2 regions of the Paenibacillus hebaui genome follow, and region 1 is predicted to be linked to the other one. Evidence: riboswitches for the same ligand, from Rfam matches in the RefSeq annotation. Region 1 holds a riboswitch; the other holds the start of a gene.
The links. Region 1 has a riboswitch for FMN ahead of ribD (bifunctional diaminohydroxyphosphoribosylaminopyrimidine deaminase/5-amino-6-(5-phosphoribosylamino)uracil reductase RibD). Riboswitches for the same ligand answer to the same signal wherever they lie in the genome.
Positions count from the first base shown of each region.

Region 2: another riboswitch for FMN. It lies ahead of ACR32F_RS17760 (DMT family transporter); the one in region 1 lies ahead of ribD (bifunctional diaminohydroxyphosphoribosylaminopyrimidine deaminase/5-amino-6-(5-phosphoribosylamino)uracil reductase RibD).

Region 1 covers NZ_CP196836.1:4,621,941-4,625,356, reverse strand. The annotation lists gene ACR32F_RS21015 (peptidylprolyl isomerase) at 189-620, shown strand; FMN riboswitch at 768-932, shown strand; gene ribD (bifunctional diaminohydroxyphosphoribosylaminopyrimidine deaminase/5-amino-6-(5-phosphoribosylamino)uracil reductase RibD) at 1,289-2,392, shown strand; gene ribE (riboflavin synthase) at 2,435-3,103, shown strand; gene ACR32F_RS21000 (bifunctional 3,4-dihydroxy-2-butanone-4-phosphate synthase/GTP cyclohydrolase II) at 3,155-3,416, shown strand, end outside.
Region 2 covers NZ_CP196836.1:4,024,980-4,028,395, reverse strand. The annotation lists gene ACR32F_RS17765 (amidase) at 1-123, opposite strand, end outside; gene ACR32F_RS17760 (DMT family transporter) at 529-1,509, opposite strand; FMN riboswitch at 1,654-1,807, opposite strand; gene ACR32F_RS17755 (DinB family protein) at 1,891-2,391, opposite strand; gene ACR32F_RS17750 (CGNR zinc finger domain-containing protein) at 2,533-3,084, shown strand; gene ACR32F_RS17745 (amidohydrolase family protein) at 3,206-3,416, shown strand, end outside.

The DNA.
Region 1 (3,416 bases):
ATGTTTATGACTTAGGGGATACCCCCTTATTTTGCATCTATAGGGATAGATTTCGAAAAAAACTTGCTGATTATTTTGCGATCAATCCCATTTCGGTGTACACTAAGAAAAGTGCTGTAAAGCTTGGCCCAGGGTCAATGCGTTCTGGCACCATTAACGATGGTCAATACGAAAGGAGTCATTTACATATGGCGAAACAAGCGAAAATTAAATTGGCAAACGGCGGAGAAGTTCTGATCGATCTGTTCGATCAAGAAGCTCCAAACACAGTAGCAAACTTTGAGAAACTGGCTAACTCCGGCTTCTACAATGGTCTTACATTCCACCGCGTTATCCCGGGCTTTGTAGCTCAAGGCGGATGCCCTAACGGTTCCGGTGCAGGCGGTCCAGGTTACACAATCAACTGTGAGATCAACCCGAACAAACATGAGCGCGGAACACTTGCTATGGCACATGCTGGCCGTAACACAGGCGGAAGCCAGTTCTACATCTGCTACCAACCGCAACCACATTTGGATGGACAACATACCGTATTTGGTAAAGTAACCAAAGGTATGGAGTTTGTTGACGCTCTTGAGGGTAAAGATAAAATGGAAACTGTTGAAGTTGTAGAAGCTTAATCGGGATCTCTATATGCAAACCGTTTCGCAATATGCGAGGCGGTTTTTTATTACACTATAACTTATTAAAAGTTAGTATCTGACAAAAAGGAACAAAAAATAATTGATTTTTTGGCATTAAAGTGCTAACATCCAATTAATAACGCAACGATCCTTCAGGGCAGGGTGTAATTCCCTACCGGCGGTGATGCAGCGTGTGAGGATATCTATCCAGCATGATCTGCAAAGTCCGTGACCTGTCTGCCTATGGCAGATGGCTGATCTGGTGCAATTCCAGAACCGACAGTATAGTCTGGATGGGAGAAGGAGAGGGTGCAGCCTTCATGGGCTGCATTCCGCAGTAGTGTTGCTGCACAGAATGGACGAGATTCCAATTTGTGCAGGAAGACCCGTTTATTTCGGCAATCTTCATACATATGCCACACCATAGAAGCTCTTTACCTGTAATTAAGTTCATTAAGGTATGTGTCTGCTTTCACTTGCCTGAAATGAGATTTAGGGCGAAGTGTTGCTGGCACTGTATCAATAGTACTGCTGGTGACACATGTCTCTCATCATCCCCATCGAACGGTTTGTTCGACGGGGATTTTTTATTTGATATAGAACATGCCTCTCTCTGTTGGAAGGGAGGTCAATAACTTAGATTTTAAACCGTGGGGTGAACGGACTTGGAAATGATTAATGATGAATTTTATATGGCACTGGCTCTGGATATGGCAGAACGGGCACAAGGACAGACTGGAATTAACCCGGTCGTAGGATGTGTAATTGTGAAAGAAGGCCGCATTGTAGGTCTGGGGAGTCATCTGAAACGGGGTACGGGCCATGCTGAGGTACATGCACTTAATATGGCAGGCAGTGACGCTAAGGGGAGTACAGCGTACGTTACACTCGAACCTTGCAGTCATTATGGTAAGACACCTCCATGCAGCGAACGTTTGATTCACGAGAAAGTGAAACGTGTCGTAGTATGCTGCGAAGATCCGAATCCGCAAGTATCCGGCAGAGGCATAAGCATGCTCCGTCAACAAGGAATAGAAGTTGAAGTTGGCGTTCTAAGAGAGCGTGGAAGACGGATGAACGAAAAATTCATTAAATATATTACAACGGGTTTACCCTTCGTGACTTTAAAGACAGCTTCCACATTAGATGGGAAGATCGCTACCCGCAGCGGAGATAGCAAATGGATCTCCAACGAGTCTGCTCGTGAGATTGTGCATGCCCTTCGTCATCGCCATCAAGGAATTATGGTTGGTGTGGACACGGTAATAGCGGACAATCCGGAGCTGACGACTCGTATGCAGGTGGAAGGTATTAGCCCTGTACGTATCGTGGTGGATTCCAAGCTGCGTCTTCCTGTTGGTGCCAAAATGGTCAAGGACGGCCTTGCACCAACTTGGGTACTTACAACGGATGAGGCTAGCCCTGAAGCGGCTGAGCGTCTGGAGGCCTACGGTGTGGAAATTATACGCTGTGGTCCTGGACCACGTGTAGATCTGCTAAACGCACTCAGTAAGCTGGGTGAGCGCGAGATCGGTTCGATCCTGCTCGAAGGTGGGGGTACACTGAATGGGGCGATGCTCGAAGCGCGGTTAGTTGATCGGTTGCTTATGTTCATTGCTCCCAAAATCGTCGGAGGGTACGATACACCGGGCAGTTTCCGTTTCGAGGGTGTGGAACGCATGAATCAAGCGGTTCAATTGAATCAGCTGGAAGTTGAGCAAGTTGGAGATAATATCAGCATTGGTGGAATTCCGGTTTGGCCTGAATAGTAGAACTTTTTGGATAAAGAAATGAACAAGGGAGGCGGCAGCATGTTTACCGGTTTGGTGGAAGAAGTCGGTCAGATCCGGCGGATAGGTCGGAAAGGCGAAGCAATGGTCCTGAATATCGGAGCTTCCGCCATCATGGATGATCTGAAGATTGGTGATAGTGTGGCTGTAAACGGGGTATGCTTAACCGCGACAACGCTTGAGGGTGGAGGTTTTACCGCTGATGTGATGCCCGAAACGTATCGTCATACCAACCTCAGTCAGTTGCAATCCGGCAGCAGAGTAAATCTGGAGCGAGCCATGCTGTCAGGCGGCCGATTTGGCGGACATATCGTTCAGGGCCATGTCGATGGTACTGGCGTGATTGGCAGCATTACACGTGACCAGAATGCAGTTGTGTTCGAGATTAAACCTGATGACAGTCAGTTGTTCAAATATTTGATACCCAAAGGATCGGTTACACTGGACGGTATCAGTCTTACAGTTGTGCATACCTCACAGATGGCATTCACCGTTTCGATCATTCCCCATACCATTGGTGAGACTGTACTTGAAGTCAAAAAGACGGGCGATACGATCAATATTGAGTGTGATATTTTGGGGAAATATGTGGATCACCTGCTTCACTACGGGAAGGGACATCAGGATACCGGTGGAGGCAAGCCACGAAGCATCAGTGAGGATTTTCTCTCAAATCATGGATTTGCATAACGAACAATAAGCAAAGAAAATATAACTGAAATGGAAACTGGAGGTGGACGTATGTCAGATCAATCCATTCTGAACCCTATAGAGGAAGCGATTTACGATCTAATGCGGGGTAAACCCGTTATTGTTGTGGATGATGAGGATCGGGAGAACGAAGGCGATTTTATTGCTTTGGCTGAGAAGGCTACACCTGAAGTGATCAATTTCATGATTACCGAGGGTAGAGGTCTGGTCTGTGTTCCCATTACACAGCAACGTGCGGACGAACTTAACCTGAAACCGATGGTTCAGCAAAATACAGACTTTCATGGGACGG
Region 2 (3,416 bases), 600 kb from region 1:
CGGATTCACTTCTTCCAGGCGTGCAAACGCTGCTTCCAGCATTTCGACCGGGGAAATTTCTCGTGATCGGATCAGTTCAGCCAAACCTACGGCATCATAGGAGGTATATGAGAATGAAGACATTAATATCGTTCCTCTCTGAATATAGTTCATCGTTTATTCCATATGTCATCGTACCATCGGAACAGACAAAAGACAAAAGACAAAAGACGAATAGTCGCCTGTGAACCAACTATGCAGCTCGATGTGAATAGCTAAGATGAAAACCAAGGATCGGAGGGTTAGGTGGTTCAAAGTTCGGATAGTCTTGATAGAAGGTTCGACAGATAAATGGAAGGTCCTATAGATAAATCGAAAGACAGATAGTTAAATAAGAGTAAGATCAAGCCGATGTTGATCATATATCCAATGATAGATTACAGATCAATCATTGGATATACGATCATTACTTACAAAAAAGCACTGCTCATCCATTTCGATGTGCAGTGCTTTTAGTTTTATATTTTAGCCACCAAACAATATATTCACTTATTCTGTTCGCAGCTTCGGTGCTGCATCAGCTGCTGTCGCTGAGCGTTCCTGCTGCCTGGAGATGGCGAAGAGGGCTACCCAGATCAGGATGAAACCAAGCAACTGCTCCCAGGTAATGAGCGTACGGAAGGCAATCCAGTTGACCAATACACCCGCCATTGGGAAGCTAAGTTCCGCGAGGGTTGCAACCGAAGCCTTGGTTGAGGACAGACCTTTATAATACAATAGAAGACTGAGCAAGCCTGGCAACAAAGCCTGACCGAGAATATTGAGGATCACAGCAGCCTGTTCACCTGTTCCGGATGGAAGTGTCCATGGAGCACCTTCGTTCCATGTCATAAAGATCAGGAGCGGCAGAGCGACGACGAAGCGAAGGGAAGTGACCGTTTCGTAACGCGCCTGACCAAGCATCAGTCGGCCCATAACGGTTGAACCTCCCCATAAGGCTGCGGCCCCCAGAGATAACAGGCTGCCTGCATGAATCCAGTTGTCCCATTGACCAAGTGGCAGTGTGAAGCCGAATGTAAGCAGGTACGTTCCTGCCAGAGCGATGAAGAATAATCCGCCGAAGCGACGTGGCAACGTTTCTTTCAGTAATAGTTTTGCCAAAACAATAGCGAAGAGTGGTTGCATTTTTTGAAGCAACAGCACGGTATTCGGATCATTATGTGTAAGTGCCAATGTGAATAATACCGTCGCAAGCGCTGATCCTCCCCATGATATAAAGATCACGGCAATCCAGTGTCGTGCGCGCAGGTTTTTCAGATCAGCCCGGAATTTCCACAAGACGGGAATGGCTATAAGGCTGACGATAACATGTTCGACAAGTACAATCTGTGTGGATGTCATCGTGTGAAGTAAAATAATGCGGAAGAGTGGATCGACACCCCATAGGGCGGCTCCCAGAACAACTAGCCAGAAACCGGTATTACTTCGTTCCTTGCGATAAACCGTTGATGCAGATGATGTTTTTTCCATATTCAGGACTCCTTCGTCAGAACACGGAATCTTCAGTTGGCAAAATCGACAAAATCCCCCGTATTGGCATAAACCAAATAAACGGGGGACTATCCAAGGACATGCGTCAGGAAAGAGGCCTTCCCGTGAACGGCATGTCAATGTGTTGATCTTCTCTCATCCGGACTGTACCGTCGGCCTTGGATTCACACCAAGTCAGTCGCTGAATGTCCTTAGTTAAGTACAAACAGCGAGTCGCGGGCTGGTTCCGTAGAACATCACCGCCGGTTGGGAATTGCACCCTACCCCGAAGATCCTATTCAATTCGTTAGTATGTTAAACAAGCTGTAACATTAATAAGTTCATCTTATTCCTGTAAGCGCTAGCAGTTCAAGTGTTTTTTTAGAAAACGATAGTCCAGCTTCCCTGCTGTCTGCGGAGAAGGACAATCTGACCCGCATGATAGGCGTCATGAAGCATCCAACGGGCAATTGCTTGTGCCCATTTATCTTCGGAGTCCATATAAGTAGCTTCAAGCTCGGACTCCTCTAATGCCGCCAAGTGATTACGCAATTGCTGTGCCAACTGAGCTGTATCCTCCATAAGCGTATTCCAGCCGACTGTATTGGAAGGATCGCCGGAATGCCCAAAAGTAGATTCGTTGGAGTCCGCAGCGGGCACAGAAGAAGCATTGCCCTGAATCCGACATAACAAGCGATGATTGTAGTAATACATATGGTTAACCAACTGCCATATGCTTAGTCCTCCTGAAGGTGGAATCCAGGCCGCTTGTTCTGCTGTAAGTCCTTCCAGTGCCTTCGATAATGGAACAATCCAATTACATTGATCCCAAGAGTCATCTTTCTGAATCAGTAACACATCTAATGCTGTTGTCCTCGTCATTGCTTCATTCCACTCCTTAAATGTAATTGTAGTGTAACTAGCTAAAATGGTTCAATAAGGTTACACTTAATATAACACATTAAAGACGTGGTGTAACCTTCTTTTATAATATAAGGTAGTTACAACAAAACGGAGGCTTGTATGGACAGATTATGGACTGATTTCGTAAACAGTGATTATCATGATTGGCGTGGTGGGGATCGATCGGAGGACAGGCTCGGCAAGTCGAGCTGGCAGCAAGACTTTCTGAATCGATGGCAGCTTCACGCACCCGTTCCGGCTTCCTCGGAAGATGAATTCATGATGAGAAACGTTAGAAATGAAATGCTGGCTCTGGGAGCCCGCCTATCATCAGGCATATCAATAACTGATCAGGAACAGCAGTGGTTGAACTCCATTATGGAAGCTGGGAATGTGAAGAGAAGATTAACCTCAACCGAGCAGGGGATAAAAATTCAACTTATACCAGCAGAAGCTCATTGGCTTCAGGTCATGGCAGAGGTTGCTGCTGATATGGCAATGACTTTGGTGGAGGGGGAAGGAAGAAGGATACGAATCTGCGATAATACGGATTGTCGCTGGATGTTCTATGATGATACCCGCAGCAGAACGCAGAAGTATTGTGATGACAAGATGTGCGGGAATCTGATGAAGGTCAGAAGGTTTCGGGCGAAACGAAAATCCCAAAATTGACCATATTTAACTACAGCTATATAATGTATATATACTAGCGAAAAAATAGTCATAAGCAGCACAGATTTGTATGCAGGGTGTGATCGTCTTTTAAATTATAATTAGATGGGAGATGTATCTTGTGCAGACAAGCTATCTGTTGAAAAATGGCTGTGTGTTATCGATGGATGCTCGGGTTGGGCAGTATAGCAGGGCAGATGTTCTGATTCAGGATTCGCTGATCACGGCGGTTCAGCCTGATCTGGATATTCCGGATGCAGAGGTTATTGATGCTTCATCCATGATTATTATGCCAGGGCTGGTGGACACGCATCGCCATATGTGGGAGTCGC